Regions from separate parts of the Candidatus Arthromitus sp. SFB-mouse-Japan genome, predicted to be linked through region 1. Evidence: predicted binding sites of a transcription regulator. Region 1 holds the regulator's gene; each other region holds the start of a gene.
What was found. The regulator Rex, encoded in region 1, represses fermentation and respiration genes when NADH is low (regulators of the CRP and FNR family bind a similar motif). The targets are predictions, from matches to a motif close to ATTGTTAANNNNTTAACAAT.
Positions count from the first base shown of each region.

Region 2: the regulator Rex is predicted to act here: its motif matches at 2,817-2,836, upstream of adhE (bifunctional acetaldehyde-CoA/alcohol dehydrogenase).
Region 3: the regulator Rex is predicted to act here: its motif matches at 4,005-4,024, upstream of gap (type I glyceraldehyde-3-phosphate dehydrogenase).

Region 1 covers NC_015913.1:366,911-373,734, reverse strand. The annotation lists gene SFBM_RS01805 (DUF1292 domain-containing protein) at 139-399, opposite strand; gene SFBM_RS01800 (PH domain-containing protein) at 417-797, opposite strand; gene SFBM_RS01795 (hypothetical protein) at 858-1,253, opposite strand; gene SFBM_RS01790 (hypothetical protein) at 1,351-2,739, opposite strand; gene SFBM_RS01785 (DNA-3-methyladenine glycosylase family protein) at 2,823-3,698, opposite strand; gene SFBM_RS01780 (redox-sensing transcriptional repressor Rex) at 3,708-4,331, opposite strand; gene SFBM_RS01775 (hypothetical protein) at 4,435-4,929, opposite strand; gene SFBM_RS01770 (hypothetical protein) at 4,922-5,473, opposite strand; gene rpe (ribulose-phosphate 3-epimerase) at 5,550-6,218, opposite strand; gene SFBM_RS01760 (hypothetical protein) at 6,252-6,824, opposite strand, start outside.
Region 2 covers NC_015913.1:1,463,014-1,469,837, forward strand. The annotation lists gene SFBM_RS06900 (glucoamylase family protein) at 1-2,663, opposite strand, end outside; gene adhE (bifunctional acetaldehyde-CoA/alcohol dehydrogenase) at 2,966-5,572, shown strand; gene SFBM_RS06910 (rRNA methyltransferase) at 5,584-6,228, opposite strand; gene SFBM_RS06915 (AbgT family transporter) at 6,289-6,824, opposite strand, start outside.
Region 3 covers NC_015913.1:204,235-211,058, forward strand. The annotation lists gene SFBM_RS01025 (ABC transporter permease) at 1,307-1,639, shown strand; gene SFBM_RS01030 (ABC transporter permease subunit) at 1,582-1,863, shown strand; gene SFBM_RS08280 (hypothetical protein) at 2,590-2,715, shown strand; gene SFBM_RS01040 (hypothetical protein) at 3,001-3,843, shown strand; gene gap (type I glyceraldehyde-3-phosphate dehydrogenase) at 4,089-5,096, shown strand; gene SFBM_RS01050 (phosphoglycerate kinase) at 5,169-6,362, shown strand; gene tpiA (triose-phosphate isomerase) at 6,381-6,824, shown strand, end outside.

The sequences.
Region 1 (6,824 bases):
TGGGCAATCCTCATAATATCTATCTGCCTACTTCGCTTTAAAAAACTGGAAGCTTGACATCAATATTAGTATTAGAAATCCCAATTAAGAAATGTAGGTTAAGTATAAAAACCTGACGTTAACTGCAGAAATTTAATATTATCCATATATGATCTTCTTATATTCCTTTTTTACACGACTAAATTCTTCCTCATTATCAAGAAAATTATACTCCACACCTTGATCTGAAAAATCTTCACGTACAACATAAGAATCCTCATTATTTTGAGAATCATCTCCAAGTATTAAATACTTATTCCCATCCAGAAATATTTCTGTGATAATTTCAAAGGTTATTTTATTACCATCTTCATCCATAAAATCCATATAAAATCTATCATCTTTACTATAATAACTCATATTCTTATCCTTTAAAACTATTTTTTACAAACTTTCTCTCCTAAAAACTGTTGAAGTTCCAATATATTTTTATCTCCAGAAAACTTACTCTCTATAGGTGAATCTACTCCACTAATCCAAATCTTAAATTCAGAATCTAAATCAAACACTCCTTTAGTTTCAATAGAAAATCTTACTACACTTCTATAAGGTATAGATTCTATGCTCTCCTTTTTTCCACTAACTCCCTGTTTATCTGTAAACATTATTCTATAATTAGTAAATAAAATAAAATCTCTTACATATGAAAATGCAAATACTACTTCTTCACCCTCAAATAATATATCTGATACCTTTTCTTGCAATTTATTGGGATCAGAATTAGAAGCATTTCCCATTAACGTACTAAAAACTCCCATTTTTTTATCCCCCTACAGCACAAAAAACTTGTCTAAAAACACTTAGACAAGTAAATTATATCAATTATTCACCCCATCTTCTAGTAAAAATTTACATATATTAATCCCAATTTTCTGATTAATTAAACTATTTAAAAGTTCTTCAGCATTTATATTCAAATTTATACTTAATAGAAAATCCTTAAACTCTTTAAAATTAGGAGTCTTATCTACCAAAATTCCTTTTAACCTACCATCATCGTTAAATTCTATAGTATTATCATCTAACACTCCAAACCGTCTATAATTCATAATTGTTAAAGCTTTAGTAATTAATACAACATCAGTACAAGTCAAATTATTATTTATGACAAACATAAAAAAATCAAAATTAATATTAATATGCTTACTTATACCCTCTACAAGGATATAAAGAAAATCAAGCTTATTTTCTAAAACATCCATACCCAATTTCATAAAAATACCTCTTACAAAACATTAAATTACATATATATATTTTGTGTTCATAAATTTAATTTTATGTAAAAAAATTAAGGCCCTTAAGGAGCCTTAACTAAATTTGGGAAATCATTGATTTATAATTTAAAATATTATTTTCTAAAATAGATATATCTTTATCTATAGAATCAGTTAAATAATATTTATTATTATTCATACTTTTTGAAATTTCTAATTTCTTATCTTTAAGTTTACTAATTTTCTCAATACTATCATTAATACTATTATTTAGTAAATTTTTTAGTACATCTTTTTGTTCAGTAGTAAATTTATACTCTTCACCAATTACATTATCAACCAACATTTTAAAATCAGAATCTAAATTTAGTTTAAATAAAAAACCATCCTCATTGCCTAAAACATATCCAAAATATGTTGGCTTTTTACCAACTTCAAAATCATTTATTACATATTTGGGATCACTATTATGCTTTATTATACTATCTATTCTTGAATTAATCTCATCAGTCAATTCCTCTACTTTATTATTAATAAAGTCCACACTTGCTTTCGAACTCTTAATTGCATCTATCTCTAAATTCAATAAGACAATCTCTTGAGCTAAAGAATAAGCTTTAGCACTCTCAATTTGTCTATTCAACTCATTTATCATATTTTCTTGATCAATAACATCTATCTTGGATTTCCTAATCTTGTCTATTTCTTCATTAATATTCCTTATCTTTAAATTTTCATATTCTAATCCTTTTTTAATAACTTGATTTAAATCCAAATCTGTAATATCATTACTATCTGAACTAAAACTACCATCTAAATTTACATTCACAATAAAAACATTTTTATACTCACTATCAACATAAACCATATTAATTAGTTGTTCATTTCTAAATTTATTTTCTTTAAATAAATTTTCAGTAAAGGTTTGTTTATATTCTGATGATTTGAAATTAACTACAGAATAATTTATCCAACTAATTAAATTATCTATATATAATTGTATTTCTTCTACTTTTTTGTCTATATAATCTTGCCCAATATCACTTATTTTTAAATTATCCTGCTCTGCTTTTAAACTATTAATTTTATTTTGTACAATAACTATCTCCTCTCTCAGAAAAGTAACAGGATTAAGATCTAATGTAACTGGAAGATTCTCATATTTTTTAGGATCTTTATTATAATCATCTAACAAATCCATAATTTCTTTTTGATATTCTTTTATTTTATCATCAGATAAACTGCCTCCATTTATTGCATCAAACTTCTTAGCAATAATCTGTAAAACTGCACTATCTACGTTAGATAAATCATAATTATTTCCTAATATATCTATTCTACTATATCCTTTAAATTCTTCATATATATTATTTGTTAATTCACTTGATACAACTCCTTTACTTTCAACAGCATTAACATTAACATTCAGACCTAACATAAATAAAGAACTAGCTAATCCTAAAGAAAATATTTTATTTTTATTCATTTTTATATACCTCTTAGTTTAATAATCTCAATAATAAAGACAATTTTTATCATTTAAAAAGTTTTGAATTTTAAAAATATTATTCAAACTTTTATATTATTCTCCCTTACATAATAAAATAAATACTGCTGAGCAAGTCCACTAGAGTCTTTAAATAATTCTCTTCCAAAATCGCGTATGCCTTTTAATGAAGTATCTGGAGCAACATAAAATTTCATCATAGCTCTTTTCACCCAAACATCAACTGGAAATGCCGAATATTTTTTCATAGAAAATAACATTATACAATCAGATACTTTTGATCCAACACCACTAAATTTTTGTAATTCTTTATGGCACATATCATCATTTAAATTCATAATATACTCAATATCATTATCTTCATTAAGTAATTTTACAGTATTATATAAATATTTATCTCTAAATCCAACAGAACATTCTCTAAATTTTTCTTGGCTAAGATTAGCCAAATTTTCTAAACTTGGAAATTTATAATATATTCTTCCTTTATAGGAAATAGGATCACCATATTTCTCACTTATACTTAGTATAGCTTTTTTTATCATAGGTATCCTATTATTGGATGAAATTATAAAAGATAAAATCATTTCAAATGGATCTTGATTTAATATCCTGAGACCATGTCCAAAATTAATAGCAATATCTAGATATTTATCATGTTTTAGCTCTCCCTTTAACTTACAATAATCTCTCTCAAAATCAAAATAATTTATCCAAATATTTTCAAAATCATCTACATTTGAATTATGTATAAGCAAATCCCCACTATCCATTTCTAATTCTATAACTCTTCCCTTGGCAACAATAATATATGTACCTATATTAGTCCGTTCCCATCGAAAACACTGTCCATTTTCAAATATATGTTTTAATACAAAATTGTTTGTTTTTTTTACAATTATCTTATTATCCAAATATCTATAATTTTTAAAATCCATTACTTATCTTTAAACTCCATTATTTATAAAATATGTTAATGTAAATAAACTATCATTTAAGTTGACATTTTCAACAAATGTTTTTTCAGTAGATACTAAATCTACTGTTGCAAAATTCCAAATTCCAATTACCCTATCTTTTAATACTGTATATATAGATTCAGCTTGAAATTCAGGAACACACAATATCGCTAAATCAATTTTATTATTTTTTATGTAATCATTTAATAATTCAATATCCAATACCTCTATACCTCTAAAAGATAACCCAATAATCTTAGGATTTATATCAAATATAGCTTCTATATTAAAACCCATAGTAAAAAACTTTGAATAATTCATAATAGCTTGTCCTATATTTCCAGCACCTATAACAATACAGTTATATTTTTTGCTTAAACCTAATATTTCCTTAATTTTTAAGTATAGTTCCTTAACTTTATATCCATATCCATGTTGTCCAAAATCTCCAAAACAATTAAAGTCTTGTCTAACCTGAGATGCTGTCGAACCTAATTTTATTGCAAGTTCCCTAGATGATACTCTCTCAATCTCTCGTATCAAAAAACCTTCTAAAACTCTTAAATATTTAGGCAACCTTTTTATTACTACTTTAGATATCTTACTAGACATTGTTACATATCCCCTTTAATTAATAAATATACATTTCTAAATTCTACTATTGACAATATGATTAACTAATTCTACACTATTTTAAAGCAAAATAAAATAAATACTACATCTTATAAATATAAAACTTATTAACTAACTGACTATAATCTAGTTTCAAATCATCTCCATGAATGAATTTAAATTTATAACTATATGTTCTATCTAAAAAACTTCTTATATCATCATTTATAATTCCTGTTGTAAAAATAAATATATTTTTGCATCCCTTACTTTCACAAATTCCAATTATATTTCTAACATCGTATAAACTCAGTACATTACAAGTACTATTATCATAATATAAAAACCATTCACAAAAATCATCATATAAATATATACTATCATTCTTAATCTTAAATCTATAGTTGTATGCTCGCATTAAAAATTCTAAAGCAAAGTCAGATAATTCCATATTATCAAACTCTAAAACCTTATCTAATACAGATATTCTATTATTTAATATTTTAAATATATTAAATAAATTATCAAATATATTAATTAAAATTGGTAAAATAATCAATACACATATAAATATCATAAATCCATAAAAATTAAGCATATAATAGCTCCTTGTTATACTCTTCATTACGTTTACGAGCAAATTTAATTATATCATACCCACTTACTATATCTATTTTATACTTATTAGAATTTAAATTTATATCGTTTATAAATTTACTTGCATCTTCAATTAAATCTGAATTAACAAATATTATACCTCTATTTACATTATCTTTAATCATATAATTTAATAAATCCAATACTTCATAATACGTAACTAAATCAAATTTTTTATTTTCTAATCTATCCTTTAATATGCAGGAGCAATATACCATTTTGCCATTTTGATTAAATTTTATGTCTACAACTTCCCTTCCACTAATATCTTCAATAACAATATCACTTATATCTTTCATTTTAGATATTATATACTTACACAATAATAAATAATAATCTACTCCATAATCTATTAAATCAATTCTATTAATTATTGATCTTGTTTTAAAATTATTTTTAAACTTAGTTTCAATACGTATTCTTATAAAAATCAAAAATTTATTAATACATAAAAATATCATTATAACAAAAAAATATTTAATCATCTATGTATCCTCCTCCAATTCTAGTATGAATTATTTCATTTTTTTTACTTTATATACAAAAACAAGATAAGTCAATCTACATAAATCGACTTATCTTATTTTTTAATCCATTTATATTATTGTAAATAGAATCCCCACTAAAAATATAAGAACCTACAACTATATCCCTAACTCCCAAATCGTATATTGTATCTATATTATACAAATTTATTCCTCCATCTACTTGTATAATTTTACTATTAATATTATATCTATTCATTATACTACTTAACAATCTTATCTTTTTTAACATATGCTCTATAAATTTTTGTCCACCAAATCCGGGATTAACCGTCATTATTAATATCTTATCAATTATATCTAATAAATCTATGATATTATATATAGAAGTTCCTGGATTTAATGCTATGCCGCAGTCAACATTACACTTCTTTACTTCTTGTACAAGTTTATAAATATGATTGCTTGATTCTACATGCAATGTTATACATCCTACGGATATATCTATTAATTTATCTATTATAGTTTCAGGGTTCTGAACCATAAGATGACAATCTAAATAAAAATCAGTAGATTCCTTTAATTGTTTTATCTGATCAACCCCGAAAGTTATATTAGGTACAAAATGTCCATCCATAACATCAACATGTATCTTATTTATACCACTTTCTTTTAATTGATATAAATCCCTTTCTAAATTGATAAAATTCGCTGATAAAATTGATGGATTTATTATGTTTTCCATTACTATCCTCCTAATGATTTCTAAAATAAATTTTTAAATCTGCTTAGAATTAAAAATCTTATCTATAATATCTATTTTAATATTTCGTTCAAATTTACCACTCTTAAGCTCATATTCATAAAAGTTTTTCCAATAATTAAACGATTCATTATCTATATCTTTATCAAAAATTAATCTATATACTAAATTAATAAATCTATCTAACTCTAATGTATCAATATTACTCAATACATCATATATAAAATCATTTATTTTACTATTATCATTCTGTATTTTAAAATACCAATCATTAAACTCCTCTTCACTAATATCTTCTTTAAAAGCTAATTTATAATTTTTACATATATATTCTGATAATTTATCAGAATTACTCAAAGTAAAAGTTTCTAATAAATATAACTTACTACCATCTATATACTCCAAACTAAGAATCATATTATCATATATCTTACCTACTACAAGACCACTTATTTGAACATATTGATCATTTATAATAACATCAATTATTGGATTATCTAAAATTAGACCTCTGTATAGATTATCAGTATAAACATTAACACATGCAAAATATCTAGAATTAATTTTCACTTCATTTATGCTTAAACT
Region 2 (6,824 bases), 520 kb from region 1:
AAAATTAAAGCTGGAAACATGAATATTAAATAATTTAACAATAAATTATTAGTTTCTTTCTCAACCTCACTAAATGATTTCCACTCCAATAAATTTTTCTTTGTAAAAATAAGTCTAACAAAAACCCTAACCATAGCATCAAAAGTTATATATGCCTGATATGGTATAATCGAAAACATTACGAAACTCTGTATCAGTCTATCTTTTAATTCATTAAAACTAAATAATATTTTATCACTTGATACTTTAATCAAATTAATAGATGGTATAGTTAAAATAAATGGAAATATTATCCCTAAAGTTAATATACCGTAATATAAATTTTTCTGTCTTACTCCTATAAAAAACAATCCAATGATAAGAATTAAATAGCTTATAGGTAATAAAATCTTCCTCAAATTATCTAATATTTTATATTTAGAAAGATTATTAATGCCTCGTCCGTTTATTAAATAAGGTATTAATTGTAAATCTCCCCTATTCCATCTGTGTAATCTCATGAAATTAGATAAAATATTCGATGGGAAAGACTCTTGAAGTTCAATGTCAGAACTAAAGGAAACTCTTGAAAAACATCCCTCTATTAAGTCATGACTTAATATTCTATTTTCAGGTATAACATCCCATAATACCTTATCAAAAACATCTATATCTATAATTCCCTTTCCAATAAATATACTCTCGAAGAAAATATCATGATATATATTAGAAACACTTGAATTATATGAAGATGTTTCCGTATTACCGCAAAATAATCTCGAATAAATAGTATTTAAAGAACTCTTAAATGAAATCGACACTTTAGGTTGGACTATACCATATCCTCGTACAACCTTATTTTTATTATTTATATTTTTAACAACGGCTCTATTTAAAATATGATCTATTGCTCCAATTAACTTAAAAGCTGAATTTTTTATAAGTTTAGTATCAGAATCAATTGAAATTATATATTTTACATTCTTTAGTTCCTCATAATCTAAAATATTATTTTTATAACTGCTCTCCCTACCCTTGAGAAATTTTATAAATTCCATAATTTTGCCACGTTTACGTTCCCATCCCATATAAACCTTATTGCTTTCATTATAAATCTTATCCCTTATGAAAATATAAAACTTTTTATTGTGAAATTTATATTTACTATTTAAATCTTCAATTAATTTATTCACATATTCTAAAATTATACTATCTTCAGATTTATCATAAGAAATTGTATCAGTATAATCCAATAATAAAGAAAAATATAAATTATTATTTCTATTACATATGTATGCTAATTCTAAATTTTTTACAAGATCTTCCATATCTGATTTATTAGTCAATAATGCTGGAATAACAATAACTGTCTTTGAAGTATCTGGTATTTTCTTAGAATAATCCATTTTAGGCACAAATCTTTTCTCTACTTTAGCTAAAAATATATAATTAATAAAATTAATCCATATATCACTAACTATTAACAATACAAAAAAACTAAAAATAAACAAAATATACTTATTTTTAAACACATTATTTAAACTATACAATATAGCTACTCCGCTTAATATTATTGAAGAAAATATACATAAAAAATAATTTATTCTATTACTTATAATATTTCTTTTAACCTTATTAAATCTATAACTTCCATTATCAATTAAATAATATCCAATATGCCTAGAATAACTAGTATCTCCATTAGAACTTAACTTCACAATGTTCACTGCTTCTTCATATTCATTTAATTTATTTATTTTACACAATTTTTGCAAAACATATCTATAATGATTTCTACTTTCATAATCCATATTAGGATATACCCCAGATGGATCTTTTAAAAACTCTTTATGAACAGAGCTAACTTTCTCTAATTGAAGTTTCCAATTAAAATCAGATAAATCTTTTAAATGCTGTATATAAATACTTATTCTAATCCTATTATCTTTCAAATTATCTAAATTTTTTTCTTTAAATTTCTCATAAGTTAATTTTTCATTATTCAATATATTATCTAAAAATTTATTTATCAAATTATTATCAATTCTATTATCTTCCACAAGTTTCATAAAATAATCCAATGTATATAAAGAAATATTATTTTTTAATAAATATGATAATTTATTTGAAACTGATTTAAACCTTCCATTGTTTATATATTTAATAACATTATTAAATAACTTATAACCTTTATAATAATCCTCTTCAATTTTTCTTATATCATTTGCTAAATTAAATATTTTTTCTAATACTACATAATTTAAAAAAAACGGTATACTCCATAATTCATCTAAACTCGGTTTATACTTACTCTCATATAAGTTCAATTCATTAAAAAATTCTTCCTCTCGCAAAACAGTTTTTAAATTATTACAAAAATCGTTACAAAATAAATAAACACTAGGAAAATAAATATCATTTAATTTTATACAATTAAATTTTCCATTTCTAAAATACTTGCTCTCTAATAAATTAGTAATCCTATTTTGAATATACAAAAAATTATCCGTTAACCATAAAGAAGCTTCAGTTACATTACATCCCAAAGATTTTACTAACTCAATATACTTTATATTATCTAAAAACATCTTATTTTTACCCTTAAATGTACTAGCTAAATTAACTCTTTTTCTATAAATATTACTATATAAAATGTTCTCATCTGATAACATGCCATTTATCATATTATATCCCCTTTTCTAGTTAAAGACTGTAGCTTTTCCTATGATTTTTTGAAATATATTCTATTATTACCAATTTTTTATTATATATTCACTTTTTAACATTAATCCAATAATTAACTATTGATGTTTTTAAAACATTAGTGATATAATAAATTTGTTATTAAAATAACACTATAGGTTATTTTAATAACAAATATGAATATTTTCTTATTAAAAATAGTAATATAATTAAGTAATTGCTGCTATTATTTAGTACTACTATCTATTACTTAATAATTTAGAATTGGAGGATAATAATATCAATGAAATCAAAAAATCAAATACAAGAAAAAGAAACTTCAAATATAAGCTTAGTTATTAATTCTCTAGTAAATAATGCTAAAAAAGCTGAACAAAAACTTTTGAAATTAAATCAAAATCAAATAGATAAAATTGTATCAGCTATGTGTATTGCTGGTGCTGATAAAAACATAGAATTATCAAAATTAGCTATCGAAGAAACTAAACGTGGAGTTTTTGAAGACAAGGTTATTAAAAACCTTTTTGCTACTGAATACATTCATCATGATATTAAACATATTAAAACTGTTGGAATTATAAATGATGATCCAACTAAAGATTATTTTAATGTTGCTGAACCAGTTGGTATTATCGCTGGGGTTACTCCAGTTACAAATCCAACATCAACTGCTATGTTTAAAGCTATAATATCAATCAAAACAAGAAATCCAATAATATTTGCATTCCATCCGTCCGCCCAAAAATGTAGTTCAGAAGCTGCTAGAGTAGTTTATGAAGCTGCTATATCTGCTGGGGCTCCAGAACACTGCATTCAATGGATAAACGAACCATCCATCGAAGCTACTAATTTACTAATGAATCATCCAGAAATAGCTCTCATTTTGGCAACAGGTGGATCCGGAATGGTTAAATCTGCATATAGTTGTGGAAAACCTGCTTTAGGAGTTGGCCCTGGAAATGTTCCAGCTTATCTTGAGAAAACTTGTAACCTTCAGAGAGCTGTATCAGATATCATCATATCCAAAACTTTTGATAATGGTATGATTTGTGCATCAGAACAAACTGCTGTAGTAGATGAAGAAATCTCAAAATATTTTGAAAAATTAATGAAAGAATTAAATTGCCATTTATGTTCTGAAGATGAAATTAAAAAACTCGAAAAATATGCATTTCCTGAAGACAAAAACTCTTGTGTCTTAAATGCCAATATAGTCGGAAAATCAGCTAATGAGATAGCTAAAGAAGCTGGTTTTGAAGTTCCTGAAAAAACAAAGATATTAATTGCAAAAATAGATTCTATAGGCCCTAACTCTCCTCTATCACGTGAAAAATTAAGTCCTATTCTCTCATATATCATTGTTAAAAACTCTGATGAAGGAATCGAAAAATCTTGCCAAATAGTCGAGTTTGGAGGTCTTGGACATTCTGCAGCTATTCATTCATCCAATGAAGATATTATTAAAAAGTTCTCAGAAAAAGTTAAAGCTGGAAGAATAGTTGTAAACTCACCATCAACTCATGGAGCTATAGGTGATTTATATAATTCAAATAGAGCATCCCTAACATTAGGATGTGGTTCTTACGGTAAAAATTCGATAATATCTAATGTTACATGTGAGAATTTAATCAATCTAAAGAGAGTCGCAAGGAGAAAAACTAATATGCAATGGTTTAAAATACCAAAGAAAATATTCTTCGAATGGGGTTCTACCTCATACCTAGAAAAAATGCCTGATATATCTAAAATAATGATAATTACTGATGCTGGAATGGTCAATCTTGGATATGCAGATATAGTTGTAAATCACTTAAATAACAGAATAGATAAAGTAAGTATTGAAATTTTCTCTGATGTTGAACCAGATCCATCTGTTGAAACTGTATTTAATGGTGTTAAAGCTATGAACAGATTTAAACCTGATTGTATCATTGCTTTAGGTGGAGGATCTGCAATAGATGCCGCAAAATCTATGTGGTTATTCTATGAACACCCAGAAATAAACTTCAATGATATAAAACTAAAATTTGTTGATATTAGAAAAAGAATTTACAAATTCCCTAAACTTGGTAATAAAGCTCAATTAGTTGCAATACCTACAACATCTGGAACAGGATCAGAAGTTACTTCATTCTCAGTAATTAGTGATAAAACTAAAAATATCAAATACCCTCTAGCTGATTATGAATTAACTCCTAATGTAGCTATAATAGATCCTCAATTTGTTATGAGCTTGCCAAAATCTGTTACAGCAGACACTGGACTTGATGTTTTAACTCATGCAATTGAAGCATATGTTTCAATATTAGCATCAGATTATACAGATGCCTTAGCTATAAAAGCTATACAATTAGTATTTGAATACTTACCAAGAGCATTTAAAAATGGAAATAATGATAAAGTCGCTCGTGAAAAAATGCATAACGCTTCTTCTATAGCTGGAATGGCATTTACAAACGCCTTTCTAGGTATAAATCACTCACTTGCTCATAAACTTGGAGGAGAATTCCATATACCTCATGGACGTGCAAATGCTATACTCTTACCTCATGTAATTAAATTTAACTCTGAAACACCAACAAAACTTCCATCATTCCCTAAATATGAGAAGTTTATTGCACATGAAAAATATGCAGAGATTTCAAGATCTCTAGGACTTAAAGCTTCTACTACAGAAGAAGGTGTTAATAGTCTAATTAGTGCTATTAAAAAGCTTATGAGTGAACTTGAAATGCCGACAAAAATTTCTGAATGTAATATAAATAAAGAAGAATATATGAGCAAAATAGAATTACTTGCTCTCAAAGCATTCGATGATCAATGTACTGGGGCAAATCCAAGATATCCTCTTGTTGAAGAATTACACGAAATATACAAAAATATATACTAAAAAAGAGTGCATCACTGCACTCTTTTCTTATAACCATTTATAATATAAAATTCTCTTCTATTACTCTCACCTAAAACTTTAGCCCACTTACTCTCAAAAGGAATATCATCCTTTAATATTAAATTAATCTCTTCTATTTCTATATTATATTTATAATATAACGGTCTAAAAATATTTCTAAAATACTCATCATTAAATAAAGGCAAATTCCTCTTTTCTATCTCCATCTTTTCAAATTTATCATTATAGGAAAAACATATTTTAATCATTCCACCATCTATCAATAATTTAGATATATTATGTACAATACCTAGTTCTTCCTTAAATAAACCTTCAAGTAAACTACCCCAAGGTAAATTTATATAAACTTCTGAAAACATATTATATAATAAGTTATCTATATTCTGAACATTCATAATAATATAAATTAAATTACTTACCTTATTTTTATATTGCTTAATTGCATACTTTTTCATAGAATTTCCACAAGAATCTAACCCAATATAAAAATTATTTTTATTATCCAATGCACTAAAATATACAAATGCTCCCTGTCCTGTACCCAAATCAATTATCAACTTATCATACGACTTTATCTTATCTAAAAAATCTTCATTACCTAACTCAATTTCCTTACTACTCCTAAGTATCCTCATAATTCACCTCAATAAATAAGGATAATTTAACCAAAATTAAATTATCCTAAAATCTAGAAATTATTTTAAAAATATAAACGCTTCTGGTCCCAAAGGTAATTTTAAAACCATCCATAATACTAATAATATGATCCAACTTACTAATAAAGCTATCGAATATGGCAACATTAATGATATTAATGTACCTATTCCACTTTTTTTATCATATTTCTTAACAAGCATTGCAATTATTGGGAAATATGGAAGCAGTGGAGTTATTATATTTGTAGTTGAATCACCTATTCTGTATGCCATCTGAGTAAACTCTGGACTATAACCTAGCCTCATAAATAATGGAACAAACACAGGAGCTATTATGGCCCACTTAGCTGATGCACTTCCTATAAATAAATTTATAAAACCAGTTATAATTATAAATCCTATTATGAGCGGTATTCCTACAAACCCTATATTCTCTAGAATTTCAGCTCCATCTACTGCAATTATTGTAGCAATCTTACTTTTCTCAAATAAATTTATAAACTGTGCTGCAAAGAATGACAATACCAAATATGACCCCATAGATGACATAGATTTTGACATAGCATTGATGATAT
Region 3 (6,824 bases), 160 kb from region 1:
GTTGAGAATAAAAATAGAAAAGTTAATCAAGAAATATTAGATAAAGTTGAAGAGTGTAGTAATAAGATAAAAAATGGAGGGATAGTTGTACTTAAAATTATTGAAGAACTTAAAAATTTTAATATGTAATCCTGAGTGATTTAAAGCTACTTTTATAAGAAGAGAATAGTTTTTTTATAAAAGTAGCTTTTATTATTAAAAGAGGTTATGAGTATGAGTGATAGAGTAACAATTATAAGGAAGGGAGAGCTTATCGATACCTTAAATACCAAAGATATATCTCATAGAAGAACTTGCAAATCTTGTGGTAGAAATACCAGTTGATCTCAATGTATATATTTAAAAACCAAGGTAACTTGAAGATGTATTAAGTATTCGAAGTTTAATGGTAAAAGATAATAGGAGTATAGATGTGATTAAAGATTTAAATTTAGATGTTAAGTTTGGAGAAATATTTGGGATTATTGGAGTTGATAGTAATTGACAAAGTGAATTTGTAGAACTTTTAACTAGTATAAGAAAATGTTGTGGGGATGAGATATTATTTGATGAAGAAAGTATTAAAAATTTATCACCAAAGAAGGTCATAATAATAATTTAGTAAGTATACCGGATAATAGGCATAATGTGAGATTAGTACTTCAACATTCTTTATATAAAAATTCAATTCTAGAAATGTAACACTTAAGTAAATTTTTAAAAGAGATTTTTATTGATTATGGGAAAATAAGAGATCATGCAAAAAGAATTATAGATTAATTTGACGTGAGAACGATAAGTGATAGGGTGAAGGTCATAATTTTATTCGGAGGTAATCAACAAAAATTCATAATATGTAGAGAAATTTATAAAAATTCTAAATTTATGATGTAGTGTAACTAACTAGAGAACTTAATGTAGGCTCTATTGAATATAGTTACAAAATACTTATAGAGAAAAGAAATAATGGTAAGGTTATTTATTATAGCTTTATTAAATATTAAATTTATCTAATAGGATAGGAGTTATATATAGTGGAAGTATTCTTAGAATTTTTGATATGAAAAAAGTGGATAAGAATGGGATATTAATGACAGGAAGTGTGGTTAATGAATGAAAATTATAAGGTTAATAATATACTCAAGTCTATTATTTTTTCTTTATTATTTATAGTTATTTTTTGTAATGTGCTTCACAACAAAGCGGATTTATTGAATCACTTACATTACTTTTAAAATCTTTTTAGGATGGTAGTTTTAGTAGCTTATTTAGTTTATCTGAAACTCTAGTGTATACAACAACCTACATATTTACTGGATTTGATCATTTGGATGCATTTAAAACAAATTTATTTAATATAGTCGTTGAAGGACAATTTATTATGGACATTTTGGGTGATGTAATAATTAAAGTAGTACTAGTTATACCTATGTTTATATATTTGAGTTTAATTATTTTAGGGAATAATGATAGCTGGATCTTTATACTGGCGTATTTAAAAGTAAAGTTAAATTTAAATGAGGTTGTTAATATTATAATGATGAATTTTATAGCTATGAATGTTTTGAATTTATATATAAGTACTTTCTTAAAAGAACCGGGATGTTACTTAGATTTATTAGTGATGAATCATTTAGAGCTAATTATAGATTTGTTATAGGCATTGTACTTGTTGTAATTGTATATTTTTTTATAAATAATACACGTGTTGGATATGAACTCAGAAGTGTTGGATATAATAAATATATATTCGGATATGGTGGAATTAATATTAAAAAATTTATAATAATTTCCATGGTAATATCTGGACTTGTAGCTGGATTGGTAAGGATATATTTGTTCTTGGGATTCAGTATAGAGTATCTAAACTTTTTAATTTTTTAAATTATGGTTTTGGTGGTATAGCTGTAACTTTAGTTGCTAGGAAAATCCTATAGCGATAGTTTTAATATCTTTATTGTTAGGTGCATTGAATGCATCTGCCTTAGAATTGCAGTTTAATATAATACCTAAAGATATTGTTTTTTTTGCGCAAGCAGTTATAATCTTGTTTATATAAGGTAAGTATTTATTTAAATATATTATAATAGGTTTAAGAAAAGAGGTGTAAAATAGTAGGAAATACATATTTTTAGACTTTATATTTATCATGGTTACAATGCTTAGATTTGCAACTCCACTAATATTTGCATCTATAGGAGCAGTTTTTTCTGAAAATATAAAGTTGTAAATATATGAATAGAAGGAATGATGGTGATGTGAGCTTTTTGGAGTTTGGGGAACCTATATATTAGGAAGTTCTATTGTAATAATTTTAATGCATTATTTGTTTGTGGGTATTACAGCAGTTATACATGGAATATTGAGCATATTTTTAAGAGTGAATCAAAATTTATCAGGGATTGGTATAAATTTATTTGCAACATCTATAACAAGTTATTTGGATCTCGGGGTCAAACAGATACAGTTAAAGTGGTACTGTATTCTAAAGAAATGTTTGAGAATATACATATTGTATTAAAATTATTGTCTAAATTAAATTAGTTTGTAATAGGTGCACTTGTAGTTATTGTATTATTACGGTTCATTTTATATAAGATTAGTATAGGGATAAGGGCGCTTGGTGAACATACAAAAGTTATAGATACCTTAGGAATAAATGTTTATGAAGTTAGATTTGTATGTGTGGTATTATCGGGAGTTTTGGCATGGCAACATTCTATATTGCTAATATAAATTTGATTAGAGTTGGTATAGTTAATTGAAGAGGATATATAGCCTTGGTTGCTATGATATTTGGTAATTGGAAATCATATATAACTTTTATGCATGTGTGATTTTTTCTTTATTATAAAAAAATTGGGTTAATGTATCTACAGAGATATATTATATGTTACCATATATATTGACCATGGTTGCGCTTATATTTTTCGCAAAGGAATAGTAATTTTCCATTATCTTTAGGAGAATTTTATGAAAAGGGTAAAAGATGATTTTATAATTGATAGAAGGGACTAATTTATGAGAAAATTATATGTATTTATTTTTATAGCAATATTTTTAATTATGAGCTCTTGTAGTGCTAATGGATATGATGTTATTTATATTCATAGTGATGAATTTGAGACTCTTGCTGAAGAAAATTTTAAGTATAATATGGAAAAACTGTTGGATAATTTTAAAGTTTTGAATATACCTAATGATGAAGAATTTATAGAATATTTCAATAAATTATCAAATGAACAAAAGAATAATAAAAATATATTTATTGTATCTGAAAAATTTTCAAATGTAGACATTTCAGATAAAATAGATAAAGTTATTTATATAAATAATAAGTTTAATATGGATATAAATAACTTATTGATAGATCAAAAACCTGTAAGTTATTTGCTAGGTATAATAAGTGGATTGGTGACAAGAAGAAACAGTATATTTATACTTTATTCAGAAGATTATGTTGATCATAGAGAGATTATTGATGCATTCATTACTGGTGTTAGGGAAGTTAATCTAAGAGCATATGATTCATTATCGAGTTTAGAAAATGTTAAATGTATAACACTAGATAATAAGGAGGAAATACAGGAGATTATCAACAGTGAAAGTGATATTGTATTTAATTTATCTAAAGAAGATATTATTGTTGATGATAAGTTTTTATTTGATTTAAATATGGATAATATTTCTGAAAATTTAGTAAGTATTTTATATGATTATGGGAGTTTTATAAATATACTTGAAAGTGGAAAAATTGCAACTTACTCAATTGGAATACACGATGAAAGTATAAAATTTAATCTGACTAATTTGCCTGAAGAAGTAGTTAATATATTTAATAAATATTTAAATAATATTAATTAGATTATAATAGGGTTTTAGAATCTATGTTCTAAGACCCTATTTTTTGTTTGTATATAAAAAATTATTAGTTATTAAAAATAATTATTTAAAAAATTAATTTTATGTTTTATAATTTATGTTATAAATTTATTTAAAAATATCATTGATTTCGATATTTTTAATATGTTAATTAAATAACAAAGAATATTTTTAACCATTCAGTTAAAGATATTAGTATATTTATTAGAAATTTAGGAGGAATTCTAATGGTTAAAATAGGGATTAATGGTTTTGGAAGAATAGGAAGAAATGTATTTAAGGCTTTACTCGAAAACTATGGAAGCGAACTACAGGTTGTTGCTATAAATGATTTGACTAATGCTAAAACTTTAGCACATTTGTTAAAATATGATTCACTTTTTGGAAAATTTGAAGGTACAGTTGAAGCTAAAGAAGATTCAATTATTGTAAATGGCAATGAAATAAAAATATTTGCAGAAAGAGAGCCATCAAATATTCCTTGGTCTAGTGTTGGATGTGAAATAGTAATTGAGTCCACAGGATTCTTTACTGATGGAGAAAAAGCTAAGGCACATATAAATGGAAGTGTTAAAAAAGTTTTAATTTCTGCTCCAGCTAAGAATGAGGATATAACTATAGTTATGGGAGTTAATAATGATAAATATGATCCTTCAAAGCATAATGTGATATCAAATGCTTCTTGTACAACAAATTGTTTAGCTCCATTTGCTAAAGTTCTTCATGAAAATTTTGGTATAGTTAAGGGTCTTATGACAACAGTGCACTCTTACACAAATGATCAAAAAATATTAGATGCACCTCATAATGATTTAAGAAGAGCTAGAGCTGCTGCTGAGTCTATGATACCTACAACTACAGGAGCTGCAAAAGCTGTTGCTTTAGTATTACCAGAACTTAAAGGTAAGTTGAATGGATTTGCATTGAGAGTTCCAACTCCAACAGTTTCTTGTACTGATTTAGTTGCAGAACTTTCAAAAGAAGTGACTGTTGAAGAGGTTAATGCGTCATTTAAAAAAGCATCAGAGACTATTTTAAAAGGAATTTTAGGATATGAGGAAGCTCCTCTTGTATCTATGGATTATAGACAAGATAAGAGAAGTTCTATAATTGATGCTTTGTGTACGATGGTAATAGAAGGCAATATGGTTAAAGTTGTTTCTTGGTATGATAATGAATGGGGATACTCAAATAGATTGGCAGATTTAGCACAGATGGTTGCTAAAAGTTTATAAGGAATGTATTTAAAGGTTGGTTTTATTTAAGATCAACCTTTATTGATAATTGGAATTTAAGGGGTAAGATATATGACATTTAATAAAAAGAGTATAGAGGATATTCAGTTAACTGGTAAAAAAGTTTTGATTAGATGTGATTTTAATGTTCCTATAGTAAACGGTAAAATAACTGATGAAAATAGATTATTAGGAGCGCTTGATACTATTATATATGCTCATAAGAATGGTGGGAAGGTTATACTTTGTTCACATTTAGGGAAGGCAAAAGGCCCTGATCCATCTATGAGTTTAAAGATTGTTGCTTTGAGACTTTCAGAACTTTTAGGTGTTGATGTAAAGTTTCTCCAGAGTGATTTGGTAATTGATGATAACATAAGAAGTGAAATAGATAAGATGAATAATGGTGACATATCACTTCTTGAGAACACAAGATTTAGATGTGAAGAAGGTAAATGTGAAGATAGTTTTTCGAAGGATTTAGCATCTATTTGTGATGTTTATGTTAATGATGCTTTTGGTACTGCTCATAGAGCTCATTGTTCAACAGTTGGGGTTACTAAGTTTGTAGATACAGCTGTTTGTGGATATTTAATACAAAGGGAATTGGAATTTTTGGGAGGAATGATTGAAAATCCTGAAAGACCTTTTGTTGCTGTTCTTGGTGGAGCTAAAGTTTCAGATAAGATAAATGTTATAAATAATTTATTAGATAAAGTTGATACTTTAATAATAGGCGGTGGTATGGCTTATACCTTTTTGAAAGCTCAGGGTTATTCAATTGGGATAAGTTTAGTTGAAGAAGATAAGTTAGAGTATGCGAAAGATATGATAGAGAAAGCTAAAATAAAAGGCGTTACATTGTTACTTCCAGTGGATCATGTTACAGGAGATAAGTTTTCAAATGATGCGATCAGAAAAATTACTAGCGATGAGAATATAGATGATGGATTTATGGGATTAGATATTGGAAATAAGACAAGTAAATTATTTGGAGATGCTTTAAGAAGTGCAAAAACAATAATTTGGAATGGACCTATGGGAGTTTTTGAATTTTCTAATTTTAATCAAGGAACAATAGAGGTTGCTAAAGCTATGGCAGAATCTGGTGCTGTAACAATAATAGGTGGGGGAGATTCAGCAGCAGCTGTTAATATTTTAGGTTTTGGAGATAAAATGACCCATATATCTACGGGTGGAGGAGCTTCTCTCGAATTGTTAGAAGGTAAAGTTTTACCTGGAATTGATGTTTTGAATAATAAATAATAAAGTAGGTGTATTTTGGTGAGAAAGAATATAATAATGGGAAACTGGAAAATGCATTTTACAATTGAGGAAACTGAAGAATTTTTAAATAGTTTGTTACCTAAAGTTAAGAATGCTAAAACTGAAGTTGTTGTGTGTCCTCCATTTACTTCTCTTGCTTTATCTTCAAATATACTTAAGGGTTCAAATGTAAAATTAGGTGCTCAAAATGTACATTTTGAGGAAAAAGGAGCATTTACTGGTGAAATTTCCCCAAATATGCTTAAGAATTTAGGAGTTTCTTATATTATAATAGGTCATAGTGAGAGAAGGATGTACTTTGGAGAAACAGATGAGACAGTTAATAAAAAGATCCATATGTGCTTAAAACATAAATTTAACCCAGTTTTATGTGTTGGAGAGAGTTTGGAAGAAAAAGAAAGTAATAACATGGAGAAAGTATTGACTCGTCAAATAGAAAAA